2 regions of the Bradyrhizobium sp. JR4.3 genome follow, and region 2 is predicted to be linked to the other one. Evidence: riboswitches for the same ligand, from Rfam matches in the RefSeq annotation. Region 2 holds a riboswitch; the other holds the start of a gene.
The links. Region 2 has a riboswitch for S-adenosylmethionine ahead of ABIB91_RS15995 (O-succinylhomoserine sulfhydrylase). Riboswitches for the same ligand answer to the same signal wherever they lie in the genome.

Region 1: it holds a riboswitch for S-adenosylmethionine, as region 2 does, so the genes downstream of both, metX (homoserine O-acetyltransferase MetX) here and ABIB91_RS15995 (O-succinylhomoserine sulfhydrylase) in region 2, are expected to answer to the same signal.

The regions. Positions count from the first base shown of each region.
Region 1 covers NZ_JBEPQF010000021.1:120,531-134,847, reverse strand. Annotated here, with positions in the region: gene ABIB91_RS28365 (M23 family metallopeptidase) at 445-2,508, shown strand; gene ABIB91_RS28360 (NHL repeat-containing protein) at 2,665-4,284, shown strand; gene clpB (ATP-dependent chaperone ClpB) at 4,470-7,109, opposite strand; gene ABIB91_RS28350 (MOSC domain-containing protein) at 7,351-8,154, shown strand; gene ABIB91_RS28345 (TIGR02594 family protein) at 8,267-9,061, opposite strand; gene ABIB91_RS28340 (alpha/beta fold hydrolase) at 9,271-10,134, shown strand; gene metW (methionine biosynthesis protein MetW) at 10,257-10,919, opposite strand; gene metX (homoserine O-acetyltransferase MetX) at 10,935-12,137, opposite strand; SAM riboswitch at 12,228-12,307, opposite strand; gene ABIB91_RS28325 (chorismate mutase) at 12,512-13,360, shown strand; gene hisC (histidinol-phosphate transaminase) at 13,395-14,317, shown strand, end outside.
Region 2 covers NZ_JBEPQF010000008.1:211,672-225,988, forward strand. Annotated here, with positions in the region: partial or broken gene ABIB91_RS15940 (alpha/beta fold hydrolase) at 1-704, shown strand, start outside; tRNA gene ABIB91_RS15945 (tRNA-Gly) at 709-782, opposite strand; gene ABIB91_RS15950 (methylated-DNA--[protein]-cysteine S-methyltransferase) at 954-1,532, shown strand; gene ABIB91_RS15955 (helix-turn-helix transcriptional regulator) at 1,542-2,381, shown strand; gene ABIB91_RS15960 (VOC family protein) at 2,438-2,797, shown strand; gene ABIB91_RS15965 (SRPBCC family protein) at 2,988-3,389, shown strand; gene ABIB91_RS15970 (hypothetical protein) at 3,490-3,972, shown strand; gene ABIB91_RS15975 (MATE family efflux transporter) at 3,969-5,414, opposite strand; gene ABIB91_RS15980 (hypothetical protein) at 5,736-6,788, opposite strand; gene ABIB91_RS15985 (PAS domain-containing protein) at 6,907-7,317, opposite strand; gene ABIB91_RS15990 (2'-deoxycytidine 5'-triphosphate deaminase) at 7,495-8,631, opposite strand; SAM riboswitch at 8,712-8,791, shown strand; gene ABIB91_RS15995 (O-succinylhomoserine sulfhydrylase) at 8,862-10,058, shown strand; gene ABIB91_RS16000 (SGNH/GDSL hydrolase family protein) at 10,181-11,173, opposite strand; gene ABIB91_RS16005 (SGNH/GDSL hydrolase family protein) at 11,186-11,965, opposite strand; gene ABIB91_RS16010 (OpgC domain-containing protein) at 11,965-13,230, opposite strand; gene apaG (Co2+/Mg2+ efflux facilitator ApaG/CorD) at 13,424-13,828, shown strand; gene ABIB91_RS16020 (Hsp33 family molecular chaperone) at 13,878-14,317, opposite strand, start outside.

The DNA.
Region 1 (14,317 bases), on a different contig from region 2:
GACTTGGCGCGGCTTAGCGCGGCTTGGCCGCGGCTTGGGGCGCCCGCCCCTGGAAGGCCCTCGGCCCCCCTGCCGTTCCGGAAACTTTTCCATATTAGGCGCCGTACTTGAGCCACAATCCCCCGGCGTTCTGGTACAGACGAAGCTTGAATCGCATGGATGCCAGTGGGGGCTGCCGGCGGTTTGTGTGGGGTCAGAGGAAGGCGATCATCCGATGAAGCAGCCTTCTTCAGACATTCGAGACACATCGAGAGATCTTTTTCCGCTTAGCTGTTCGTAATTTCGGCCGGTCCGTCATCTGGGCCTTCTGACCGCGGACGCCTATGCGGCTTGCCTTTTCCAGAGACGCCCCAGAGAGGGCGGCGTAAGGAGGGCTCGAAACAGGACTGTCCGGAACGGGCTGCTCGAAATCGGGCTCTCGGGTCGTTGATTGGGGGACTTGGGTTGAACCACAGGACGTCACGCGGCGCTTACGGGCGTGAGACCGGGATCATCGATCTCGGCCACGAGCCGCCGCTGTCCGTCGATGGTTCCGAAGCCGCTGTCATCGATCGGCGCCGCGTCTCGGTGCAATGGTTCAGCGGGACTATTCTAACCGGACTTTGCGGCGCAGCCCTGATCGGCGGCGCCGTTTTCGCTTCGCTCGACGGCGAGATGACCTTCGCCAAGGTGCCGGAGCGCGTCGAAGGCGCGCTGCGCGGCGCATTCGGCGCAGCCGACCGCGCCGCCACGCTGCACAAGAGCGACCGCCTGCCGCCGCCGAACGAAGCCACGGCCTCGCGCAACATCGTGCGCGTCTCGACCGTCGCCCGCGTCGGCAACCGCGACGTGATGCGGGTGCGTCCCTTCATCCGGATTGCCGGCAATCTGTCGATGACGACGAGCGACCTGTCGGCGAAGATCCCGCCGTTCAACGCCCAGCGCCTTCTCACCGATGTCGGCTCCGATCCGAAGACGGCATCCGAGGATCCGAACAATCCGGAGGCCGTCGAACCCGACGCCGAGGTATCCTTCGTCACCAAGGACCTCTCCCAGGTGCTGCCGAAAGCCAAGATTACCGCAGTGGTGGCGCTGGACGACATCCTGATGCGGGTGCGCGATGCCGCCAACTGGCGCGGCAATGGCGGGGTGCGCTATGCCGCTCTCTCCAATGCTGCGGCCGACGTCTCCGGCGCGACCGCCCCGTCCGAGATCAGAAGCGCCTACGCCACCGAAGTGTCGCCGTCCGATCCCTATGCCGGCTTCGAGACGCGCGTGGTGCCGGAAAACGTCACGCTGCTGCCGAAGACCAAGGAACAGATCACCGGCGGCAATCCCAACGGTGAACGCGTCCACGTGGTCAAAAAGGGCGACAGCGTCGCCGGCGTGCTGCGCGATCTCGGCGCCACGGCCGAGGAGATCAAGGCGATCACCGCGACGCTCGGTCCGCGCGGCCGAGACGGCGGCGTGAAGGAAGGCGAGAAGCTGCGCATCCTGATGGCGCCCGCAAGCCCCGGCGCCCGTCTGCAGCCCTACCGCGTCGTCATCGCCAACGAGACCATGGTCGAGGCGATCGCGGCGCTGTCCGATCTCGGCAAATACGTCGCCGTCGACGTCTCCAGCATGAATACCGTCGCCGATGCGGCGGCGAACGCCAACAGCGACGACGATGACGACGATGACGGCACGGGCGTGCGGCTCTACCAGAGCATCTACGAGACCGCGATGCGCAACAAAGTGCCGATGCCCGTCATCGACGACATGATCAAGATCTACTCCTACGACGTCGATTTCCAGCGCAAGGTGGCGCCGGGCGATTCATTCGACGTGTTCTACGCCGGCGAAGACGAAGGCGTGACCGCGAGCGAAAAGAACGACGTGCTGTTCGCTTCGCTCACGCTCGGCGGCGAAACCAAGAAATACTACCGCTACCAGAGCCCCGACGACGGCGTCGTCGACTACTATGACGAGACCGGCAAGAGCGCGAAGAAGTTCCTGGTGCGCAAGCCGGTCAACAACGCCATCATGCGCTCCGGCTTCGGCGGCCGCCGTCACCCCATCCTCGGCTTTGTGAAGATGCACACCGGCGTCGACTGGGCCACCTCCTACGGCACGCCGATCTTCGCCTCCGGCAACGGCGTGATCGAGAAGGCCGGCCCCGAGGGCGGCTACGGCAAATACATCCGCATCAAGCACAACAACGGCTACGAGACCGCCTATGGCCATATGTCGGCCTTCGCCAAGGGCATGGAGCCCGGCAAGAAGGTGCGGCAGGGCCAGGTGATCGGCTTCGTCGGTTCGACCGGCGCGTCGACCGGCCCGCACGTCCACTACGAAATCCTGGTCAACGGCCGCTTCGTCGATCCGCTGCGTGTGAAATTGCCGCGCGGCCGCTCACTGGAAGGCCCGATGCTGGCCGGCTTCGAGAAGGAGCGCGACCGGCTCGACGGCATGATGAGCGGCCGCGCCGGCGCCATCGCCCGGATGTCGGACGCAACCGGCGGACCGTTGCAGGTCACCAACCGGTAAAGCCGGCGAACCGGCCGAGATCGGCCGGTCATCTTCAAACACGATCCGGATTTGACGTCGATGCGCGAGGCCCACTTGGCGCCATCACAACGTCAAGTTTCGTTTGCCAAAGCGGCGTGGGGAGCGAATACTTTCCAAAAAACAGGAGGTCTCGCCATGAAGAACAGGCTCGCCTGCGCAGCCTTCGTCGCTGCGATTGTCTCCGCCACCAGCGTTTCGGCCGAAAACTGGGAGGTCACCCGGCTCGTCCCCGGCTCGGCGTTCCACGGCGTGCACGGGCTTGCGATCGACAAGGCCGGCCATCTGTTTGCCGGCAGCGTCGCGGGCGCGGCGCTCTACGAGGTCGACATCGCCGGCGGTACCGCCAAGGTTGCAATCCCCGCCCCGATCGGAATGGCCGACGACATCGCATTCGCCCCCGACGGCACCATGGCCTGGACCGGATTTCTGGCCGGCGATCTTTATTCGCGCAAGGGCGACGGCCCGATCACGAAGCTCGCTTCCGGCCTTCCCGGCATCAACTCGCTCGCCTTCCGCAAGGACGGCAGGCTCTACGCCACCACCGTCTTTCTCGGCGACACGCTCTATGAGATCGACGTCGAGGGCGTCAAACCGCCGCGCCAGATCATGGAGAAGATGGGCGGCCTCAACGGCTTCGAGTTCGGTCCCGACGACAAGCTCTACGGTCCGCTCTGGTTCAAGGGACAGGTCGCAAAGGTCGACGTCGACAAGGCCGAGCTGACCGTCGTCGCGGACGGCTTCAAGGTCCCGGCCGCGGTGAACTTCGATTCCAAGGGCAATCTCTGGGTGGTCGACACCGCGCTCGGCCAGCTCGTTCAGGTCGATCCCAAGTCGGGCACCAAGACCATGGTCGCGCAGTTGAAGCCGTCGCTGGACAATCTCGCGATCGACGGCAAGGACCGGATCTACGTCTCCAACATGGCCGACAACGGCATCCAGGAGGTCGATCCGGCGACCGGCCAGGCGCGGCAGGTCATCATTGGCAAGCTCGCCTTGCCCGGCGGCATCGGCGTCACGTCAGAGAACGGCAAGGACACGATCCACGTCGCCGACGTGTTCGCCTATCGCACAGTGGACGGTGCTACTGGCGAGGTCACCGAGAAGGCCCGCATGCACGCCGCCGGCGTCGCGCTCGAATACCCGATGAGCGCAACGGCGAAGGGCAACGACGTGGTCCTGTCGAGCTGGTTCACCGGCACGGTGCAGGTGATCGACGGCAAGACCGGCGCGACCCGCGACATGCTGCACGGCTTCAAGGCGCCGCACGACGCGATCGTGCTCGCGGACGGCAGCATTCTGGTGGCCGAGCTCGGCACCAAATCGCTGGTCCGCGTCAGCGGCGAGCACGGCAAGGACCGCACCACACTGATCGGCGGCCTCGAGGGCCCGGTCGGGCTCGTCGCCGGATCGCGTGGCGAGGTCTACGTCACCGAAGCCTTTTCCGGCGTCGTCTCGATGATCGAGAGCAACGGCGAAAAGACGGTGGTCGCCAAGGACCTGAAAATGCCCGAAGGGATCGCACGCGCCGGCGACGGCAAGCTGATCGTGGCGGAGGTCGGCGCCAAGCGATTGATCGAGATCGCACCTGAGAGCGGCACGGTCACCGAGATCGCGGCCAATCTCCCGATCGGCCTGGTGGGCGCGCCCGGAGGACTGCCAACGCATATTCCGACGGGCGTCGGCATCGGGGAATCCGGCACGATCTATTTCTCGTCTGACATCGAGAACGCGATCTACAAGGTCACGAAGAAATAAGTCCCCGCGCTCAAAAATGTGGATTGGATTGCATATGCCGGTAGGGCCCCACCGTAAAGATTGCACGACCTAGACAAACCACACTCCGGCTGCAGCAAGATCGTCAATAACCCACAAAAGAAACCGCCCCGGAGAGATTGACCTCTCCGGGGCGGCTTGTTGCTTCAGGCTTCGAATACCGGCGCTCAGTTCAACTTCCGCTTCGACACCGGCGCCTCGAACTGGGCGATCTCCGCGGTCTGCGGCGCCTTGCCGTTGAAGGTCAGCACGTTGCCTTCGGACGAGATCGCAACGCTGTCACCGTCCTTGACGTCGCCGGCCAGGATCATCTCGGCGAGCGGATCCTGGACGTGACGCTGGATCACGCGCTTGAGCGGCCGTGCGCCGTAGGCGGGATCCCAGCCCTTGGCGGCGAGCCAGTCGCGGCCCGCGGCGTCGAGCGTCAGCACGATCTTGCGATCGGTCAAAAGCTTTTGCAGCCGCGCGAACTGGATCTCGACGATCCGGCCCATCTCGCTTCTCTGCAAGCGATGGAACAGGATGATCTCGTCGACGCGATTGAGGAATTCGGGGCGGAAATGTCCCCGCACCATTCCCATCACCTGCTCGCGCACGGCCGAGGTGTCCTCGCCCTCCGGCTGGTTCACCAGAAACTCCGAACCAAGGTTCGAGGTCATGATGATCAGTGTGTTGCGGAAATCGACGGTGCGGCCCTGGCCGTCGGTGAGGCGGCCGTCGTCGAGCACCTGCAACAGGACGTTGAAGACGTCGGGATGCGCCTTCTCGATCTCGTCGAACAGCACGACCTGATAGGGCCGGCGCCGCACCGCTTCGGTCAGCGCACCGCCCTCGTCATAGCCGACATAGCCCGGAGGCGCGCCGATCAACCGCGAGACCGAGTGCTTCTCCATGTATTCGGACATGTCGAGGCGGACCATCGCGGTCTCGTCGTTGAACAGATATTCGGCGAGCGCTTTCGTCAGTTCGGTCTTGCCGACGCCGGTGGGCCCGAGGAACATGAACGAGCCGGTCGGCCGGTTCGGATCCTGCAGCCCCGCGCGCGAACGGCGCACGGCGGTCGCGACCGCACGCACGGCCTCGGCCTGGCCGACGACGCGCTTGCCGAGCGAGTCCTCCATCCTCAGGAGCTTGTCCTTCTCGCCTTCCAGCATCTTGTCGACGGGCACGCCGGTCCAGCGCGAGACCACCTGCGCGATGTGGTTGGCGGTGACCGCCTCCTCCATCATCTCGCCGGAGTTCTCCTTGGCCTCGATCTCTGCAAGCTGCTTTTCGAGCTCGGGGATCCGGCCATAGGCCAGCTCACCGGCCTTCTGGAATTCACCGCGCCGCTGTGCGTTGGCAAGTTCGACCCGCAAGCCGTCGAGCTCGGCCTTCAGTTTCTGGGCATCGGAGAGCTTGTTCTTCTCCGCGCTCCAGCGTGCGGTGAGCGCCGCGGACTTCTCCTCGAGGTCAGCGAGCTCCTTCTCCAGCGTCTGCAGGCGGCTCTTCGAACCGGCATCGCTCTCTTTCTTCAATGCTTCCTGTTCGATCTTCAGCCGGATGATTTCCCGATCCATCGAATCCAGCTCTTCCGGCTTGGAATCGACCTGCATCTTGAGCCGCGCGGCGGCCTCATCCATGAGGTCGATCGCCTTGTCGGGCAGGAAGCGATCGGTGATGTAGCGGTTGGACAGCGTCGTGGCGGCGACCAGCGCGGAATCGGTGATCCGCACGCCATGGTGCTGCTCGTACTTGTCCTTCAGCCCGCGGAGGATCGAGATCGTATCCTCGACCGAGGGCTCGCTGACGAAGATCGGCTGGAAACGCCGCGCCAGCGCCGCGTCCTTTTCGACGTGCTTCTGGTACTCGTCGAGCGTGGTGGCGCCGATGCAGTGTAGCTCGCCGCGGGCGAGCGCAGGCTTGAGCAGGTTGGACGCGTCCATCGCGCCATCGCCCTTGCCGGCGCCGATCAGCGTGTGCATCTCGTCGATGAACAGGACGAAATTGCCATCGCTCCCGGTCACCTCCTGGAGCACGGCCTTCAGCCGCTCCTCGAACTCGCCGCGATATTTTGCACCTGCAATCAGCGAGCCGAGGTCGAGCGACAGCAGCTTCTTGTCCTTCAGGCTCTCCGGCACGTCGCCGTTGACGATGCGCAGCGCCAGACCCTCGGCGATGGCGGTCTTGCCGACGCCGGGCTCTCCGATCAGGACGGGATTGTTCTTGGTCCGGCGCGACAGCACCTGGATCGTGCGGCGGATCTCCTCGTCGCGGCCGATGACCGGATCGAGCTTGCCGTCGCGCGCCGCCTGGGTGAGGTCGCGGGCATATTTCTTCAGCGCGTCGTAGGCGTTCTCGGCCGTCGCGGAATCCGCGGTGCGGCCCTTGCGCAGCGCTTCGATCGCCGCGTTGAGGTTTTGCGGGGTGACGCCGCCCCTGGCCAGGATCGTACCCGCCTCGCTGGTCTTCTCCAGCGCGAGGCCGAGCAGCAACCGCTCGACCGTGACAAAGCTGTCGCCGGCCTTCTCGCCGGCCTTTTCAGCCGCGTCGAAGGTGCGGGCGAGCTCGGGCGCCAGATAGATCTGGCCGGCTCCGCCGCCAGAGACCTTCGGCACCTTGTTCAGGGCGTCCTCGGTCGCCTTCAGGATTGCGCGGGAATTGCCGCCGGCGCGGTCGATCAGGCCGGCAGCGAGGCCTTCATTGTCGTCCAGCAGCACTTTCAGGACGTGCAGGGTCGAAAACTGCTGGTGCCCTTCGCGCACCGCAAGCGACTGCGCAGACTGGACGAAGCCCCTGGAGCGTTCGGTATATTTCTCGATGTTCATATCTTCTCTGTCCCTCGGCCTGCCCCTGGAGCCCTCTAAGGCACTCCAAACGGCATCTTCATTGGGTTTCCGATGACCGCATTGACGTTTCTCAACCGGCAACGGTCGTTATCAGCCGGCGCTGGCGCCGGCCTGACCCAGATGTGGGAAGCGAGGCCTCGGACCGGAAGAGGCGAGTTCACAATTTCGTGCGCGGATCCGCCCGCTTGGCGCCGTTGGGCCGAATCCCCTAAGTAGCGGCATGACACCGAGCGCAACGACAGCCAACCAGATCGCCGAGATCACCGGCCTCTACCGCTATCCGATCAAGGGCCTGACGCCGGAGCCCCTGCCCCGCGTCTCCCTGCAGACCGGCCGGACACTGCCCGCCGACCGCCGCTATGCCATCGAGAACGGCCCCAGCGGCTTCGATCCGGAAGAGCCGCAGTGGAAGCCGAAGATCCAGTTCCTGATGCTGGCGCGTAATGAGCGGCTGGCTTCGCTCGACAGCCGGTTCGAGGACGCGACCCATCGCCTGACCATCCGCAAGGATGGCCAGATCGTCGCCGTCGGCGATCTCGAGACCGCCGCCGGGCGTGCCGCGATCGAGGACTATTTCAGCCAGAACTTTCAGCCGGAGTTGAAGGGCCCGCCCAAGGTCCTGTCCGGCCGCGACCACAGCTTTTCCGACGTCGCCCGCAAGGTCGTGTCCATCATCAATCTCGACAGCGTCCGCGCACTCGAGACCATGCTCGGCGGCGCCGCCGTCCACCCGCTGCGCTTCCGCGCCAATCTCTACGTGAAGGGCTGGCCGGCCTGGTCCGAGTTCGACCTCGTCGGCCAGACGCTGGCGATCGGACAGGCCCGGCTGAAAGTGGTCAAGCGCATCAAGCGCTGCCCGGCCACCAATGTCGATCCTCAGACCGCCAGGCGCGATCTCGAAATCCCGGCCACGCTCTCGAGCAATCTCGGCCACATGGACTGCGGCATCTATGCCGAGGTGATCGCCGACGGCGACATCGGCGTGGGCGACGCGGTTGCGGTGGAACAGCCGAAGCTGGTGTGACGGGGCGCTTTCTCGGCAAACTCCGTCATTGCGAGGAGCGAAGCGACGAAGCAATCCAGACTGTCTCCGCGAGGGATTCTGGATTGCTTCGCTGCGCTCGCAATGACGCGCCTCAATTCGGCATCACATAGGCATAGATCCGGCCGCGCGAGATCGGCGCTTCGCGGACGCGGTTGCCGTTGTTGCCGGAGATCATGATCGGATTGCCCTGCGCATCGACGCCGGTGATGATGCCGACATGACCGCCCCGGCCGCCGCGCGACATGACCGCGATGGCGCCGACCTGAGGACCGGAGACACGCGTGCCGTAATGCGCGAACGAGTTCGCCATGTCGGAGCCGGTGCCACGGTGACCGGTCTTTTCAAGCACCATGTTCATGAAGCGCGCGCACCACAGGCTGCCGCGGCCGGTCGGATTGCCGCCGACATAGCGGCGTGCCTCGGACACGAGGCCCGACCCGCCGCCGAAGCCGCTGCTGCTCGTGGCGCTATTGGCCACGCCGCCGACATTCGCGTCAGTGGCAATCTCACCGCCACGCCTCTTGGCGATTCGACGGCTGGCGCGCGTGGTCATCTCACCGCTGGTAACCATTCCAGCGTTGCCGCTCATGGCCATTCCACCGCTGCCGCTTATGGCGATGCCGCCGCTATTGGCGTTCGGGTCATAGCTGGCGAAAGTGTTGCCGAAGCCGTTCGCCTGCAATTGCGCCGCGCCGCGCTCAAAGCGCGAACTGCGTGCATGCCGGTAATAATGATATCTGCTGGCGTGATGCGCGTAAGCGTGCCGCTCTGCGCTATGACGATGAGGTCGTGCTGACGCCGGAGAGGTGAAGGCGGCGACCGCCGCGAAGAAAACAGCCAGCGCGACGACACAGCGCGACAGGCGAGACGCAAACAACTCGAACATTCTTCATCCTTCGTTGACACCCCCACTTCCCAATCGGCCCGTGCGGTGGCCGACATCCGCGGGCTGTATCAGTATCCTGATGTGGCGAGAACAAGACGCGGTCGCGGAGATTTTGGACGATGATTAAGATGATTAATAAGTGTTAGGTTCGTATGCGCTAACCGCAGGACGGCATTCCAATGTCGCAGCCACCTCTGGGAGAAAACCGGATGCCTCACGCCCTCACGAAGGACAATTGCCGGCTCTATTTCGAACAAGCAGGCACGGGCACGCCAATTATTTTTCTGCACGAATTCGCCGCCGACTACACCAATTGGGAGCCGCAGATGCGCTACTTCTCGCGCGGCCATCGCTGCATCACCTATTCCGCGCGCGGCTACACGCCATCGGACGTGCCTGATGGCGAGGTCTACGGCTACACGCATTTCTACACCGATGCGCTCGCGGTGCTCGATCATCTGAAGATCGATCGCGCGCACTTCGTCGGCCTCTCGATGGGCGCCTATTCATCGCTCCAGATCGGGCTCAACGCGCCCCAACGTGCCCTGTCGATGACGCTCGCCGGCGTCGGCTCAGGCTCGGAGATCGAGAACCTCGACGCCTGGCGCCAGCAGTGCCGCGCCAACGCGGAGCAATTCGAGATGCTCGGCTCGGCCGAAGTCGCAAAGGTCACGCGCGAGGCGCCGAGCCGGATTCCCTTCCTGGTGAAGGACCCGCGCGGCCACGCCGATTTCTACGCCGCCCTGGCGCGGCACGACGCCAAGGGATCGGCGCGCACGATGCGCGGCTTCCAGGCCGGCCGTCCCTCGATCTTTACGATGACAGACGCGATCAGAGCCGCCACGACGCCGGCACTCATCATCTGCGGCGACGAGGACGATCCGTGCGTCGGCGCAAGCCTGTTCCTGAAGAAGCACCTGCCTGCGGCAGGGCTCGCCATGTTTCCGAAGTCCGGCCACGTGCTCAATCTCGAAGAGCCCGCGCTGTTCAACGAAACGGTGGAACGGTTCGTCACGCTGGTGGAAGCGGGAAGATGGCCGGCGCGCGATGCGCGGTCGTTGCCGGCGCATTAGCGCGAAGGCGTCGCCACACACTCCGTCGCGTAGTCCGGAGGGAGCGAAAGCGTAATCCGGGGCCTTCGCCTCCGCGGATAGAATCCCGGATTGCGCTACGCTTCATCCGGGCTACGGGAATCTTACTTCCTGCCGCCTCGCGTCAGAAGAAACACGCCCTGCTCGCCGAACAGATTCCACACCCACCAGGGCATCCGCAGCCGCAGCGGACGGCCGTAGAGGTCGAGCGCCTCGGCACGTTCCATCTTGACGTCGATCGCGTCGCAGAGCTCGACGAAATCCTTGATGGTGCAGAAATGGATGTTGGCGGTGTCATACCAGCTTGCCGGCAGATTCTCCGTGCGCGGCATGTGGCCGCCGATCAGGAGCTGGAGCCGCATCTTCCAGAAGCCGAAATTCGGGAACGACACGATGGCGCGGCGGCCGATGCGCAGCAAATTCTCAAGCACCACTTTCGGCTGCCGGGTCGCCTGCAACGTCTGCGACAGGATCACGTAGTCGAAGGCGTCATCCGGATAATTCACGAGATCGGTGTCGGCATCGCCCTGCACCACCGCAAGACCCTTGGCGACGCAGCGGTTGACGCCCTCGCGTGACAGCTCGATGCCGCGGCCGTCGATGCCGCGGGTCTCCAGCAGCTGGAGCAGGTCGCCCTCGCCACAGCCGACGTCGAGCACCTTCGAGCCCGGCTTGACCATCTCGGCCACCAGCACATGGTCGGCGCGAAAATCGCCGGGCTGCCCGGTCGCAAGGCCGCCCAGCGGCAGCGCTTCCTGTACAGACATGACTAGCCGTCCTTGTTAAGCAGTCTTGGCAGTGAGCCCGCGCGCCTTGCCTGCCGACTGCAGGAAGGCACGGGCAATGTCGAAGAACTCGGGCACGTCGAGCAGGAACGCGTCGTGACCGCGATCGGTCTCGATCTCGGCGAAGGACACCCGCGCGCTCGACGCATTCAGGGCGTGCACCAGCGCGCGCGATTCCGAGGTCGGGAACAGCCAGTCGCTGGTGAAAGAAACCACGCAGAAGCGGGTCTGGATTCCCGCGAACGCCTTCGCCAGCACGCCGCCATGGTCGCCGGCGATGTCGAAATAATCCATCGCGCGGGTCAGATAGAGATAGGAGTTGGCGTCGAAGCGCTCGACAAAGGATGAGCCCTGGTAGCGCAGATAGGACTCGACCTGGAAGTCGGCGTCGAACGAGAAGGTCGGCAGCTCGCGGTCCTGCATGCGCCGGCCGAATTTTCGATGCAGCGCGGCGTCCGAAAGATAGGTGATGTGCGCCGCCATCCTAGCGACAGCGAGCCCGCGATGCGGATGGATGCCGTGATCGGCATAGCCGCCTTGGTGCCAGTCGGGATCGGCCATCACCGCCTGACGGCCAAGCTCGTGGAACGCGATGTTCTGCGCCGAATGTCGTGTCGAGCAGGCAATCGCCAGCGCGGAGAATACCCGAGTCGGATACGCCGCAGTCCATTGCAGCACTTGCATGCCGCCCATCGAGCCGCCGACGACTGCGAACAGCGTGTCGATGCCGAGCCGGTCGATCAGCATCGCCTGCGCGCGCACCATGTCGGGGATGGTGATGACGGGGAAATCGAGGCCCCAAACCTTGCCCGTCGCGGGATTGATCGAAGCCGGACCGGTCGAGCCCATGCAGCCGCCGATCACGTTGGAGCAGATGATAAAATACTCGCTGGGATCGAGCGGTCGGCCGGGGCCGACCAAGGTCTCCCACCAGCCGGGCTTGCCGGTGACAGGGTGCACATTGGCGACGTGCTGGTCGCCGGTCAGCGCATGGCAGATCAGGATCGCATTGGAGCGATCGGCATTGAGCTCGCCGTAGGTTTGGTAGGCGATCTGGAACGGGCTGAGATCGACACCGCAATCGAGCTGCAGCGGCTGCTTCGTGCCGAACTGCGCAACCTGCGAGCTCGGACGATCCACCTCGTGCGACCGCTCGTCGGCAGTGATCGCGGGACTGGGAATTGACTGGACGCCAACCATCTGACCATCGACCTCGTTTGCGATCGTAGAAGTGACCGCATTGACATCAGGCCATGAAAAACCCGGCCTGAACGATAGGTTCGGCCGGGATCGAAAGGGTCCCCGGCCTGTTTAGCGAGTTTTTTAACGTGGCTGCAAGCCGGCCGGCTCAAATGACCACGGAACGGATAAAAACTACCGTCTTGGACGGTTTTCGTCAAGTCGCGGCCCGGATCGACCAAATTCGCCTGCCGCGCCGCCGGCGGAAAGGGCCCGATTTCCCTTTGCATTTCTCTTTGCTTTCGCAGCCCCGACTGCCTAATCAGGACATCCATCGTAGCGGTGACGGCTCGACTGATCCGCATTGGAACGCCCCTCAACAGCACCTGTCAGACATGTCCCAACGTCCGCCCGCGCCACCATCGCTCCAGGAATTGCGCAAGGAGATCGACGCGATCGACGAGGGCATGCATCGCCTGCTGATGCAACGCGGCGACATCATCGACCGCCTGATCCAGGTGAAGCAGACCCAGGAGGTCGGCTCGGCGTTCCGCCCGGCACGCGAGGCCTCCATGATGCGCGACCTCGTGCAGCGTCATCGCGGCATCCTGCCGCTCGACACGGTCGAGAGCATCTGGCGCGTCATCATCGCGACCTTCACCTACGTCCAGGCCCCGTTCTCGGTCCACGCCGACATCTCGGCAAGCGAGCCCGCCATGCGCGATTCCGCGCGATTCCATTTCGGCTTCACGGTGCCTTACGTCGCGCATTTCAGCGCGCAGGCGGCGGTCGAGGCCGTCGCGAAATCCAAGGGCGACCTTGCGCTGGTCTCGGCAACCTCGAGCCGCACGCCGTGGTGGCTGTCGCTGGAAGAAGCCGGCGCGCCAAAGATCATCGCGCGGCTGCCCTTTGTCGAGCGCGCCGACCATCCGGCGGCGTTGCCGGTGTTCGCGGTCTCGCGCGTCGCCGACAGCGCCCTGGTGACGGAGGTCGAGACCTTCAGCGTACGCGTGTCGGGGTGGAACGCCGAAGTTGCGCGCGTCCTGTCGCCGCTCGCCGAGATCGTGGCGGTGCCCGACACCGCCTTCGACGGCGCCGCGCTGCTGGTCTCGGTCACCGCGACGAGCAGCCTCGACAAAATCAAGGCTGCCCTGATCGAAGCGGGGGCCTCGGTGCGCTCCACGGCCCTCGTCGGCAGCCACGCAACGCGCTATACGGTGCCCCCGACCGGGCCGAAATCGTAAGTCGCGAACCGCTTAAGCCACTCCGGAGTTGAAGATGTCCCGCCCAGTGCCGAATCCCGGCATTCTCGATATTGCGCCCTATACGCCCGGCAGGACTCCGGTGGCGGAGCCCGGTCGCAAGGTGTTCAAGCTCTCGGCCAACGAGACGCCGTTCGGGCCCTCGCCGAAGGCGATCGAGGCGTTCAAGAACGTGGCGGATCACCTGGAAGACTATCCGGAAGGGACCTCGCGCGTGCTGCGCGAAGCGATCGGGCGCACCTTCGGGCTCGACCCCAACCGCATCATCTGCGGCGCCGGCTCGGACGAGATCCTCAATCTGCTCGCCCACACCTATCTCAGCCATGGCGACGAGGCGATCTCGACCACGCACGGCTTCCTGGTCTACCCGATCGCGACCATGGCGGTCGGCGCGAAGAACGTGGTTGCCGCCGAAAAGGACCTGACCGCGGATGTCGACACGATCCTGAAAGCCGTCACGCCGCGCACAAAACTGGTCTGGCTCGCCAACCCCAACAACCCGACCGGCACCTATCTGCCGTTCGACGAGGTCAAGCGCCTGCGCGCCGGCCTGCCCTCGCACGTGCTGCTGGTGCTGGACGCAGCCTATTGCGACTACGTCTCGCGCAACGATTACGAGATGGGGATCGAGCTGGTGGCGACCACCGAGAACACGGTCGTGACCCACACGTTCTCCAAGATCCATGGTCTTGCGGCGCTGCGGATCGGCTGGATGTTCGGCCCCGAACACATCATCGACGCGGTCAACCGCATCCGCGGTCCCTTCAACGTGTCGACGCCGGCGATGTACGCTGCCGTTGCCGCGATCGAGGACACCGCGCATCAGGCGATGTCGAAGCAGTTCACCGAGACCTGGCGCAACTGGCTGACCGAGGAGATCGGCAAGCTCGGCCTGAAGGTGACGCCGAGCGTCGCCAATTTCGTGCTGATCCATTTCCC
Region 2 (14,317 bases):
ATCGTCGGGCACGACTGGGGCGCGACGATCGCCTGGCACACCGCGCGCCTGCGGCCCGATCGCTTCCGCGCCGCCGCCATTCTCAGCGTGCCCTATCGACCGCGCGGTCCGGTGCCGCCGACGAGTGTAATGCCACAGACGTCTGACGCGCAGTTCTATCAACTGTATTTCCAGGAGCCGGGTGTCGCCGAAGCAGAATTCGAAAGAGATCCGCGTGCAACGCTCGGCGCGATGCTCTATGGCGGTTCCGGCGAGGGCGCGGCGGTGATCCGCGCCAATGCCGAGCGTCAAGGGCGGACCGCCGGTGTCGGCATGGTCTCTCGCAAAGACGGCCTGCTGCCGAAGGTGCAGGTGCCGCTGCCGTCATGGCTAAGTAGCGCGGACCTCGACTATTACGGTGCCGAATTTGCCCACAGTGGGTTTCGCGGACCGCTCAATTACTATCGCAACATCGATCGCAACTGGGAGCTGATGGGCGCCTTCGAGGGCGTCAAGGGGTCGTGCCCTCGCTCTTCATCGCCGGCGACCACGACATGGTCATGGCCTTCCCCGGCGCCGCCGAGCACGTTGCCAACATGAAGCAATGGGTGCCGCAACTGCGCGGGATCAAGATGCTACCTGGGTGCGGACACTGGACGCAGCAGGAACGGCCGGCGGAGGTGAACGCGGCGATCGTGGAATTTCTGCGGAGCCTGCCGAACTAAAGGATGGAGCGGGCGAAGGGAATCGAACCCTCGTATGCAGCTTGGGAAGCTGCCGTTCTACCATTGAACTACGCCCGCGGATGCGCAGCCTGCGCCCGCTCTGATTAGCCGAGACGGCGCATCTCGCCAAGCGCTTTGGCGCAGGCCGCCTGACCCTTCTTAAGTTTCCGGTAAGATTTTGGGTGCGCCGGATTGTGGCGGTGTTATGATCGCCTGTCTGGGGAGACGTGCACTGAGTGGGGCGTGTGCATGGTGGGGCGTGGCTACGCGATATTCGACACGACCATAGGGCGCTGCGGCATCATCTGGAGCAGCACCGGTATCGTCGCCGTGCAATTGCCGGAGGCGCGGGAGATCGACACCCGCCGCCGGATTTTCCAGGTCCATCCCGAGGCGCGCGAGCAGCGGCCTTCCGCGAACGCCGCGTTCGCAATCGATGGCATCGTGGGCTTGCTGCAAGGCAGCGATGCTGATTTTTCCGAGGTCAGCCTGGACGCGAGCGGGGTGCCCGGCTTCAACCGGCGGGTCTATGAAGCCGCCTGCGCCATTCCGCGCGGGGAGACGCGCACCTACCACGAGATCGCTAAGGCGCTGGGCGCCTCCGGCGCCGCGCATTCGGTGGCCCAGGCGATCGCGAAAAATCCCTATATGCTGATCGTGCCCTGCCACCGGGTGCTGGAGGCCGGCAATTACACCGACCGGCTTTCGCCCTATGGCGGGGTGATCTCCAAGCGGCGGCTGCTGTCGCTGGAGGGCGCCCATCCGATCGCCAGCAAGACGCTGTTCGACGTGCTGCTGCCCGTTGCCCCGCCGAGGCCCTCCACCTAGATAGGCGGGATGGATGCAACCACGCTGCTGACGACCCCCTCGATGACCGTCTCCGAGTTTCGCTGCGACGCGGGACCGGACGACAGCCCGTTTGCGGAGTGTCGCACCGGCCATTCCATTGCCTATGTCCGCGCCGGAAGCTTTGGCTGTCATTGCCGCGCCGGCTTCTTCGATCTGGTCGCGGGCTCGATGCTGGTCGGTGCGCCGGGCGAGGAATACACCTGCACGCATGAGCATGTCGCCGGCGACGTCTGCCTGTCCTTTTTCCTCGGCGAGGATCTGGTCGACGCGCTCGGCGGCCGGCGAGACGTCTGGCAGGTCGGCGCAACGCCGCCGCTGCCCGAGCTGATGGTGCTGGGCGAGCTCGCCCAGACGGCGGCAGATGGCAACAGCGACCTCGGTCTCGACGAGGTCGGCCAGATCCTCGCCGGCCGTTTCGTCGATGTCGTCTCGGGCAAGGCGCGCAAGCCGACGACGCCGACCGCGCGCGACCGCCGCCGTGCCGTGGAAGCCGCGCTGTGGATCGACGCCAATTCGCATGCCGAAGTCGACCTCGAACAGGCGGCGCGGCAGGCAGGGCTCAGCCCGTTCCATTTCCTGCGGCTGTTCTCGGCCGTGCTCGGCGTCACCCCGCATCAATATCTAGTGCGCTCGCGCCTGCGGCATGCGGCGCGGCTGCTGACCGACGACGACATCGCAGTCACTGACATCGCCTATGACGTCGGCTTCGGCGATCTCTCCAACTTCGTCCGCACCTTCCACCGCGCCGCCGGCGTCTCGCCGACCAAGTTCCGTCAGGCCTCGAAGGGAGAGCGCAAGATTCTCCAAGAGCAGCTCGCCCTCAACTGACTAGGTTCGTCTCCGGCGCGCGCCGATTGCGGCGCGCTTTGGCAATGGAGACGACCATGTACGACCATATCGGATTGCGCGTTGCCGACCTCGACGCCGCAACGCGCTTCTACACCGCAGTGCTGGCGCCGCTCGGTTATGTCCTGTGCTCAAGCGGCGACGGTTATGCCGGCTTCGGACCGCAGGGCGCGCCGGCGCTGTGGCTGCACCTGAACAAGGGGCGGAAAGCCGATGGCGCGCATATCGCGTTTCGCGCTGGGGATCATGATTCGGTCAAGGCATTCCATAGCGAGGGCCTGAAGAGCGGCGGTCGCGACAATGGCGGCGCCGGCCCGCGCAAGGATTACAGCCCGACTTACTACGCGGCGTTTTTGATCGATCCCGATGGCAACAATGTCGAGGCGGTTTGCACGTGAGTACGGCAGGCCTCACCACACACATTGTCATGCCCCGGCTTGACCGGGGCATCCAGTACGCCGCAGCTTCTCGATTCATCACAGCGGCCTCTGGAATACTGGATCGCCCGATCAAGTCGAGCGATGACAGCTGAGATGACGGCGCTATCGCTCGCTTCTCTACATCACAGGACTCAACCAGGATTCAACAATGGCCTCCATCCACAACGACATTCCCCTCAACGCCCCGGCGCGCGACGTCTGGGATGCGGTGCGTGATTTCGGCGCGCTGCATCGGCGGCTGGCGCCGGGCTTCGTCACGGCCTGCGCGCTCGACGGCGACGCGCGCGTCGTCACCTTCGCCAATGGATCGGTGGCGCGCGAGGTGCTGGTCGATTGCGACGATGCGCGGCAGCGGCTGGTCTACGCGATCAACAACGAGCGGCTGAAGCATTACAGCGCCTCGGTGCAGGTGATCGCCGAGGGCGAGGCGAGAAGCCGCCTGGTCTGGATCATCGACATGCTGCCGAATGAGCTCGCGCCCTATGTGCAGGGACAGACCAAGGACGCTGTCGCCGCCATACACCGAGCGTTCCCGGTCGCGGCTGCGTGATCTTTCTCACAGAGCCCAGCCCTTGTCCGCAATAACCATGGCGGCGTGCGCCCGGTTGGCTCCGCTCTCCCGGCGGCGCCACGCACGCGAGGAGCAGGCCATGAGAGGTGCGGACAAGGTGATCTGCCAGGCGGCCGCCGTGCTGCTGATGTTTTCGATTTCGAGCGCGCCGGCAAAGGCGCAATTCCTCGGCAGCGGCGGTGCCGGCGGCGAGGACATGATGACCCAGATGGCGCCGATGCTGGAGATGATGAAGGCCAAGATGGGCAAGCGCCGCTTCGGCATGATGATGCAGACCATGGGCCCAATGATGAGCCGCATGATGGAGAATGGCGGCGGCGGAATTGGCGGCCTCGGGGGCGGCAATCTCGGCGGCGGTTTCGGGGCGCCCAATTACGGCGGCTACGCACCGATGGGCGGAGGCGGATATATGCCGACTGGAATGAGCGGCATGGGCGGCGGCGATATCATGGGCATGCTCGGCGGCGCCGGTGGCGGCGACATGATGGCGATGATTCCGCAACTGATGCGGCTCGCCAATGTCGGCGGCGGTGGCGGCCATCGCCGCCACAGGCACCGCTAGTCCGCAGCGGCCGACAGAGCCGGCCTGATCGCAGGTTTGGTTTGGCGGGGTCCCCAGCGCGTCAGCACCACGCTGGAGGACGAGAGCAGGCCGAGCACGACCATCGAGCTCGCCGCCAGCCAGAAGAAGCTTTGCGCGGTGGCATCGTGCGTCGACAGCCACCAGCCGACCGCCGAGATGTAGATCAGCCGCGCGGTCTGCGCCAGCACCGGGCCGATTACCTTGGCAGCGCCCTGCGACGAGAAATACATCGTCGAGGCAAGGCCGATGAAGGCGTAGAACGGCGCCACCGTCGACAAATATTGATGGCTGGTGGCGCGCACGGTCGCGCTGTCGGTGAAGATGTTGACCCAGAGATCGGGGAAGATCGCAACCAGGCACGCCGGTGCACCGACGGCAACGAAGGCACTCGCCGCCGCGATCCAGGCGATGCGCCGCGCGCGGGGGATGCGACCGGCGCCGACCGCCATGCCGATCATCGGCACCGAGGCGATGCCGAACGAGAACGCGATCGAGGTCAGCAGGAATTCCAGCCGCGCACCGATGCCGTAGCCGGCGAGGATCGCGGTGCCGAATTTCGCAAGCATGTGGGTGAAGATCGAGATCGTCAGCACCGATTGCAGCGGCGAGAAGCAGGCGATGGCGCCGACCTTGAGGATGTCGAAAAACATCGCCCATTGGATCCGAAGTCCGCGCAGTTTCGGCGTCACGCGGGCGCGGCCGGAGAACAGGTACCAGCCCATCACGCCGATGTTCATGCAATAGGCAATCAGCGCGCCGGCGGCGACGCCGCGCATACCGAATTGCGGCACCGGACCGAGCCCGAGGCCGAGCGTGCCGCCAAGCACGATCTGCCAGGCCGCAGAATTGAGGATCAACAGCGACGGCAGCTTCATGTTGCCGGTGCCGCGGAGGATTCCGGCCATGGTGTTGAGTAGCCAGGGCAGCACGGCGCCGCCGAAAAACACCTGGGTGTAGGCGATCGCATGCGTCAGCACGTCGCCGCGGCCACCGAGCATTTCCAGAACGCGCGGTCCGAAGATCAGCATGCCCAGCATGAAGACGAGGCCGAAGCTGATTCCGATCAGCAGCGCGTGCGCGGCGAGCGTCCCGGCACGCTCGCGATCGCCGGCGCCGAGCGCGCGCGCGATGGCGGAGGCCACCGCGCCGCCCATCGCACCGCCCGACATGGTCATGGTCAGGATCACTGTCGGAAACACCAGCGCCATCGCGGCCAGCGCTTCCACACCAAGACGTCCGATATAGGAGGTCTCCGCAATCACCGTGCAAGTGCCGGCTGAGAGCGCGACGACGTTGGGCCAGGCCAGTCCGAGCAGCGTGCGCAGGATCGGCCCGTCCATCAGCGCGCTCCTCACAGGGCGCGGGGGCGGCGGCAGCGGACGCTCTTGTTCATCGACCGGGATTTCGGCGATGTCTGACATGTCCTCTCCGGGCGAAAGCGCCATTTGCGGCGCGGCAATGCTTGGGTGTACCAATGAATTGGTTCGCGCGCAGGGCGCAACGACAGGCTTGTTAGCACGATGCGCAGCGATTCCTCCTGCGCTAGGTGCAGGCGTGCCCTGCGGCAGCGCATTTCAGCCCGTGGAATTGCGGCTCTCAGTCTCCGTGGGGCCATCCTGCGAGACGCCAGCTTCGCGGGCTCCTCAGGATGAGGTCTTGTTTCGCGGTGACATGTCGGACCCTCATGGTGAGGAGCCCGCGAAGCTGGCGTCTCGAACTACGAGGCCAACGCCCGCGCGGCATTACCCAATCGTCCAGAGCAATGGCGGACGGCCGCGCGATGTCGGGGACAGGTGCACTCCGATGTGCCGCCCGCATCCGGCCGCGAGCCCTTCGAACAACCCCGCCAGCACCTTGGTGCAGGCAGGGTGGTCATCGGCGACGCCGTCCATCAACTTCCAGCTCTGCTGACGGATTTCGAACATGCCTTCGGATTGCGTCGTCTCAGCCACATCGTCCTGCGCGACCAACAGCGCGTTGAGGAACGTCGCGAATTCGCTCGCACCGCCGCGGCCCATCGACAGCGCCGCAGCGACCTCATCGAAATATTGCATCCCGATCAGCTTGCCCGTGAGGTGCAGGAGATAGCCGGCATCCTCTGGACCGAACAGCTGCACCATCACGGGCGCGGCTGTGCGCACATATTCCATCGCATAGTTGCGATAGGCTTTTTCCAGTCGCGGTCTTGGCCAGCTTGCGACTGGCAACGCCGGAGCCGCGGCGGCATCGAACAGCGGCGCTTCGAGATGCCGCGCGAACACGAGGCGCTGGTCGAGCTCGAGCGGCTGGTCATATTGGTGATAGTAGCCTTCGAGCCCGTCCTGGCCGTCGACGCTCTGCTTGGTGCAGACGAACCCTAATCTGGTATCGCCAAGCGCCACACCGTTGTTGGCGTGCCAGCCGCGCAGCATCGCGCGCGAGACTTCGCCCGGCACGCCGCAGATGGCAGTGCCCTTCCAGATCCAGCGCGGCGGCGGATAACGGATCCAGGCTTTGCGATCGCTCTCATGCATGTATTCGACGTGCACGCCGCCGATCCAGTTGGAGAGGTAGTGATATTGCGCGGCCGCCACGGCGGGCGGCAGATGGGTCAACCCGAGCTTCTCCAGCCCCGGCAGAAAGCGCTCCTGCTGCTGGCGGCGGAACACGCGAAAGACGAACTCCGCAGCATCCACCGTGCCGCGACGCGTGACCACGGTGAGGATCAGGCCGGTGAAATAGGCGTGATAGAGATCGGCAACCGCGCGCCAGCGTTTCCATTGAGCTTCCTGCGCGGGGTCTGATGCGGCGGTCATGTTCGCTCCCGATCGTTGTTTTGATCGAGTGTGTCACTGCATCCGGTGACGGACAAGCTAAGCCGCACGCAGGGCGCCCTGCACGCCGCCAATTCCGCATCGCGAATTTTGCGCAGGCTTAATTTTGCGCAGCTTTGGCGGCACGCTCGCGCTCGACGCGCTCGGTCACGTCGCGCGCCATCGCCACCGATCCCTGCACCACGCCAGCGGCGTCCCGCACCAGCGCGAAGGTCATCTCGATGTAGAGCTTGCGTCCGTCCTTGTGCAGCGCGCGGGTCAGTGTCGGTTTGCCCGCAAGCTTCATCGCGCCGCTGGCAAGCGCGGCCTCGAAGCCTTTCCAGTGCGCGGCACGCAGATGTTCGGGAATGATGAGGTCGAGATTCTGACCCAGCGCTTCGTCCGCGGAGAATCCGAACAGTGCGGACGATGCGCGATTCCACCGCATGATCGTGCCGGAGCGATCCGAATAGATCAGCGCGTCTGCGACGTCGTCGAGGATTTTTGCGTCGAGTTCGGATTGATCTGTCATTTCGCCACCTCGGACGTAGCCCGGATTCGCTTCTTATCCTGACACAGATTCGGTGTCATCGCCCGACTTGATCGGGCGATCCAGTATTCCAGAGGCGGATGTGATCGAACCGATAGGCTGCGGCGTACTGGATGCCCCGGTCAAGCCGGGGCATGACAGCGGAAGGTGAGCCTATCCCTACACCCGGAAATGCTTGCTCAGCTTCAGCCCCTGGGCCTGGTAATTTGAGCCGATGCGCTGGCCGTACATGGCGTCGGGGCGCGCCAGCATCTTTTCATAGACGAGGCGGCCGACGATCTGGCCGTGCTCGAGGATGAACGGCACCTCGCGCGAGCGCACTTCGAGCACGGCGCGCGACCCCAACCCGCCGGCGCCGGCATAGCCGAAGCCGGGATCGAAGAATCCGGCATAATGCACGCGGAACTCGCCGACCAGCGGATCGAACGGCACCATCTCCGCGGCGTAATCGGGCGGCACCTGCACCGCCTCTTTCGACGCCAGGATATAGAACTCGCCGGGATCGAGGATCAGGCTGCCGTCGGGACGGGCCGAGATCGGCTCCCAGAACTCCTCGACGGAATAGCCGGCGCGGCGATCGACGTCGATCACGCCGGTGTGGCGCTTGGCGCGGTAGCCGACGAAGCCGCCGCTCTTCTCGCCGGAGAGATCTACGGAGACGGCGACGCCGCCGGTGAGATCGGCATCGTCGATATCGACGAGACGTTCGGTCGCGTGCAGCGCCTCGAGGTCGTCGATGTTGAGGATGGCATCGCCGGTGCGGAAGCGTACCTGGCTCAGGCGCGAGCCCTCGCTGACCAGCACCGGGAACGTCTTGGGGCTGATCTCGGCATAGAGCGGGCCGTGATAGCCGGCACCGATCATGTCGAAGCGGCGGGTGCCGTCGGCGATCACGCGGGTGAAGACGTCGAGCCGGCCGGTCGAGCTTTTCGGGTTGGCGGCCGCGACGATCTCCGGCGGCAGCGCGAGGCTTTCGAGCAGCGGCACGATGTAGACGCAGTTGGTCTCCAGCACCGCGCCGTCGGCGAGGCTGAACTCGTGCAGCTTCAATTCGTCGATGCGCTCGGCAACGGTGGCGCCGGGACCAGGCAGGAAGCTGGCGCGAACGCGATAGGCGATATCGCCGAGACGCAAATCGAGGCTCGCCGGCTGGATCTGGCTTTCGACGAAGTCGTAAGCGGGCAGGATGAGACCGCCCTCCGCCATCGCCGCGATCATGCGGTCGGGCAGGATACCATTGGCGTCGGCGGCGACCGTGAACGTCAACCCGGGGTCCTCATCAGGGATCAAACACATCCCGACATGCGGGAAATATGAGCGTTTTACGGCTATCCGATGGACGTCTTGACGGAAAGGGCATTGCGGAATATGAGCATGACTTATCCCGTGGTGATTTGAGCCGGCCGGCTTGCAGCCACGTTAAATAAGTCGCTAAACAGGCCGGGGACCTCTGTGATCCCGGCCCGTGGAAATATTCCAGGCCGGTTTTTTTGTGGCCATTTTCGATGGTCACTTCAGGAGGTCCTATGTCGAAGTCCCCGGGGCCAACCGCGCAATACCGTCCCGAAACTCGCCTGGTTCATTCCGGCACCCTGCGCTCGCAATATGGCGAGACCTCGGAGTCGCTGTTCCTGACCCAGGGCTACGTCTACAACAGCGCCGAGGAGTGCGAGGCGCGGTTCAAGGGCGAGGACCCCGGCTTCATCTATTCACGCTACTCCAATCCGACCATCGCGATGCTCGAGCGCCGCATGATCGAGCTCGAAGGCGCCGAAGCGGCACGTTCCGCCGCGACCGGCATGGCCGCGGTGACGACGGCGATCCTGGCGCCGCTGAAGGCCGGCGATCACGTCGTGGCCTCGCGCGCGCTGTTCGGCTCGTGTCTCTACGTCGTGCAGGATTTGCTGCCGCGCTACGGCATCGAGACCACGCTGGTCGACGGCCTCGATCTTGACCAGTGGCAGCGCGCCATGAAGCCGAACACCAAGACGTTTTTCCTGGAGAGCCCGACCAATCCGACGCTCGACGTGCTCGACATTCCCGGCATTGCCGAGATCGCGCACAGCGGCGGCGCGCGGCTCGTCGTCGACAACGTGTTCGCCACGCCGATCTGGCAGAGCCCGCTCGCGCTCGGCGCCGACGTCGTGGTCTATTCCGCGACCAAGCACATCGACGGCCAGGGCCGCTGTCTCGGCGGCATCATCCTGTCCTCGGAGGCGTTCATCGCCGAGCACATCCACAATTTCATGCGCCAGACCGGCCCGTCGATCTCGCCGTTCAACGCCTGGGTGCTGCTCAAGGGCCTGGAGACGCTCGCCGTGCGCGTGCGCGCGCAGACCGAGACGGCCGCGCGCATCGCGGACGTGCTGGCGAGCCATCCGAAGATTTCGCGGCTGGTGTTTCCCGGCCGCGCCGATCATCCGCAGGCGGCATTGGTGAAGAAGCAGATGCGCGGCGGCTCGACGCTGGTCGGCCTCGAGGTCAAGGGCGGCAAGCAGGCGGCGTTCCGCGTGCTCAACGAGCTCAAGCTCGCCAAGATCTCGAACAATCTCGGCGACGCCAAGAGCCTCGTCACGCATCCGGCAACGACGACGCATCAGCGCCTGAAGCCGGAGGACCGCGCCGCGCTCGGCATCAGCGAGGGATTCATCCGCTTCTCGGCGGGGCTGGAGCACGCGGACGATCTGATCGAGGATCTGACCGCGGCGCTGGAGAAGGCGTAGCCACACACTCGGAATCGTAGGGTGGGCAAAGCGAAGCGTGCCCACCCTTCACGATCGCGGTGCCGATAGATGGTGGGCACGGCGCGCGAAGAGCGCGCCTTTGCCCACCCTACGGCACCAAGCTACATCGGCCGGTACGTCCGCACGTCCGCGGGCACGTTCACGCCGAGCTTGATCTGGCCGACGGAGCGGATGATGTCGTCGCCGAGGAGCTGGGCGAAGCAGGCGTAGCCCCAATCGTTCATGTGCAGGCCGTCGGCGATCACAAAGCTCTCGACCGGAAGCGACTGCTTCTCGTGCCAGTCGCGCATCACCTCGAAGCGCGGGAAGATGCCGACGTGACGGAGCTCAGCGACCTTGCCGAGCAGCTTCACCATCTTGCCGGCGCTCTCGGCGCGCTGGTTGACGGCTGGCGAATACTGCGGATCGACCAGCACGACGTCGGTGCCGCCGGCAGCCTGGATGCGGCTGATGCCGTCCTCGACGAGCTTGGCGGTATCGCCGGGATCGAGATTGCGCAGCACCGCATTGGTGCCGACCTGCCAGATCACCAGATCCGGATGCACGTCGATCACCTCCTTCTGAAGGCGCTTCATCATCTCGGGCGCGTCCTCGCCGCCGACGCCGGCATTGACGACGGTGATGTCGGCTGTCGGATAGTGCCGGTGCAGCTGCGCGGCAAGACGATTGGGATAGTTGAACTCCGGCGAGCTCGCACCGAATCCCGCGGTCGAGGACGAGCCGAATGCGACGATGACGACGGGCTGGCCGGCGACGAGCTTGCCCGCGACATGCGGCAGCGAGCCCATCGCCTTAGCGCCGCCCTTCGGCGACAGGCAGGGCACGCGGCTGAAGACGTCGCCGGCGGATTTCGCGACCTGCTTCACCTTGTCGATGGCGCGCGCCGTGATGCCGCGCTGGTCGGGGGACGTCGCTGCGACGGTCGTCTGGGACGGTGAAGCGGGAGCCGGATTAGCCGACTGCTGCGGGGCCGGCGTTGCCTGCGCGCCCTGCGTCTGCGCGTGCGATTGCGAGGCCGGACTCAGCAACAGCAGCACCGCTGCTGCAGGCGCAGCCAGCCATGCCGTCAGGCAAAAAGGGCGGAGAGAACTCATTAACGCTAGACCTCAATTTTGCTGCTGGGCCGGCTCCAGATGCGCAGCGTCGATCACGAACTGTGCCAACGCCCGGCCAAGGCAATCATGGACCTGCTTCGCCAGCTCAGGCCCGCGCGACGGGCTGAACAGGTCGAACTGCCCCTGGTCATTCCACTGCCGCATGATCGCGAAACGATCGAACAGCGGAATATCGTGCTCCTGCGCCACCACCCGCATATTGTCGAGGTATGGCGGCACCGAGATCATGGTTTCGGTACGCGGACTGTACTGCAAGTTCATCAAGACGACGTCAGCCCCTGCCTTTTGCAGCGCAACAACCCCTCCGGTCACTGCGCCGCGAAAATCATCGGGATCGATGGCTCGGATAGCATCGACAGTCCCGGTCTGCCAGATAACCAAAGTAGGTGCTTTTGCTTCCATCAGCTTAACGAAACTGGCGGCCGCCTCCTCGGCCGTTTTCTTGCTCTGTATTTCTACGGAGACGTGGACTATCTCGGACGGCGACAGCTTGTCCTTCAGAATGGCCTGCATCCGCGCCGGATAAGAGGCGTCCTCGGAAGCCGGAATTGTGGTCGAGCGACTGCCGATGACCAGGATTTCGAGCGGCTTGCCGGCCTTCACGGCATCGGCGACCTTGGGAAGCTGGCTTTCGCTCGTGAGCAGATAGGACGGCACTTCACAGGCTGCGGGCGCGGCTGAAGCAGCCGGCGCAGCATCGTCCGCGCGCGCCGGAGGCGCGGCGAGACCACCGCACAGCAGGATCAGGCTCAGGAAAACCTTCGCCTTCATCAGCCCCCTCCCGCCATATCGGCGCTGCCGACGGCGCTTTTGGTTTTCGAACCGCTCTTGTCAGCCACCCGCTTGTACCACGAAATCAGCCAGGCCATGGCCCACATGATCAGAATTCCGGAGAGACTAATTAGCGCATGCATGACCGGGCCGCCCGAGACCTCGGCCAGGATGAAATGGCCGGCAAAGGCGAGGAAGACGCCGAGACAGAATATCTCCAGGGAATGCGAGCCGCACAGGATCAGCGGCCGCAGCCATGGCGATTTCAGGCCCGGCCAGTCCCGCGGCAGGACGCGTACGGTGAGCGCGGCCAGCGCCAGGAAATGCGTGAAGCGCAGCACGTCCAGGTCGGCCTTGTCGATCGGATACATCCACTGCTCGAGCCGCTTCGGCATGAAATGGGAGAGCTGCGGCACATACCAGGTCAGCGTCACGTAGAATGCCGCGACCAGATAGGCGATCGCGATCCACATCGTCACCCGCGAAGCCAGAATGCGCGACATGCGTCGCGCACCTCCGAGCGCGCACCATGCCCCGAACACGAACAGCAATTGCCAGGCGAAGGGATTGAAGGCCCAGAAGCCGTTCGGATAGGCGGACAGATAGAGGTCGTATTCCCAGGTCACCGCGTAGAGCGCGACCGAGAGGCCGAGCGTCACGTCGGGGCGCCATTTCATCAGCCACAGGATCAAGGGCAGCGCCAGCATCAGCACGATGTAGAGCGGCAGCACGTCCATGTTGACCGGACGGAAGCGCAGCAGCAGCGCCTGCACGATCGTGACATCGGGCTGCTTGAGGAAATCCATGATGCCCATCTCTTCGGTGTAGAGCGGGTTCTCGAACCTGGTCGCGACATAGGAGATCTCGGCGAGGAAGATCGTGAACAGGAAAACGTGGGCGACATAGATCTGCCAGACGCGCCGCAGGATGCGCGCGGTGGCGACGACGATGCCGGACTCCAGCATCGCCCGACCGTAGACGAAGGCGGCGGTATAGCCGGAGATGAAGATGAATATCTCGGTGGCGTCGCTGAAGCCGTAATTGCGGATCGTGAACCAGGTCAGAAGGCTCGGCGGCAAATGGTCGATGAAGATCAGCCACAGCGCGAGGCCGCGGAACAGGTCGAGCCGGAGCTCGCGCTCGCCGATGGCGGGCAGCGAAATGGCCGGCGCGGCCGCGCGCCGCTTTGCCCCCGCGGACTTGACCTCCACAGGTTTAGCGGTTCCCGCGATCGTCGATCCCGTCACTTGGTCGGCAATAGTCATCGGGGGCCTAAAAACCCTTCCGCAAATCGCGACGTGGCAAGGAGTGTACCGGTCCGGCCGTCATCTCGCAAAGCCGCCGGATCACATGCAAGTACGTTTGGACCTACACTTGGACGTGTACTTCCCTGCGAATTCAGGCGGGACGATGTCGCCAAGGCCGCCTCCGGCGTTTGGTTCCCGGGCGGTTTTCGGTATGATGGCAATCATGTACCGCGCCGTGACCCGCCAGATCGAAGTGACCGTCGAGCCGAACTTTGTTCCGGAGCAGTCGTCGGCCGACCGCTCCCGTTATTTCTGGGCCTACACCATCGTCATCACCAATTCCGGCGATGAGACCGTGCAGCTCAAGACGCGGCACTGGATCATCACCGATGCCACCGGCCGGCAGCAGGAGGTGAAAGGCGAGGGCGTCGTCGGCGAGCAGCCGACGCTCGCGCCCGGCGAACGCTTCGAATACACCTCCGGCGTGCCGCTCACGACCGCCTCGGGCTTCATGACCGGCCGCTACCAGATGGTCAGCGCAAGCGGCGAACGCTTCGAGATCGACGTGCCGACGTTCTCGCTGGACAGCCCGGACAACAAGCGTGTGTTGAACTAGCGCTGGAAATGGTGGGCACGCTTCGCTTTGCCCACCCTACGGCACCGCGCTACGCGTCCTCGACGCCCGCCTCATCCGGTGTGAACTCGTACACCGAGCTGCAGAACTCGCAGGTCACGACGACCTTGTCGTCCTTGACCATTGCGGCACGGTCGTCGGACGAAAAGCTCTTCAGCATCGATGCCACCGCATCGCGCGAGCAGGAGCATTGCGCCTTCAAGGGCAGCGGATTGAACACGCGCACGCCGCGCTCGTGGAAGAGACGGTAGAGCAGCCGCTCGCCGGACAGCTCGGGATCGATCAGCTCGACGTCTTCGACGGTTTCGATCAGCGAGCGCGCCTCGACCCAGGCATCGTCTTCAGCGACGGCATGGACCTCGACGCCCTCGGGCGCATCGCCGGGATGCAGATCGGCCTGCCGGGCGCGCTCGGGCGCCTTCGGCAGGAACTGCATCAGCATGCCGCCGGCGCGCCAGCGATGCTTGCCGC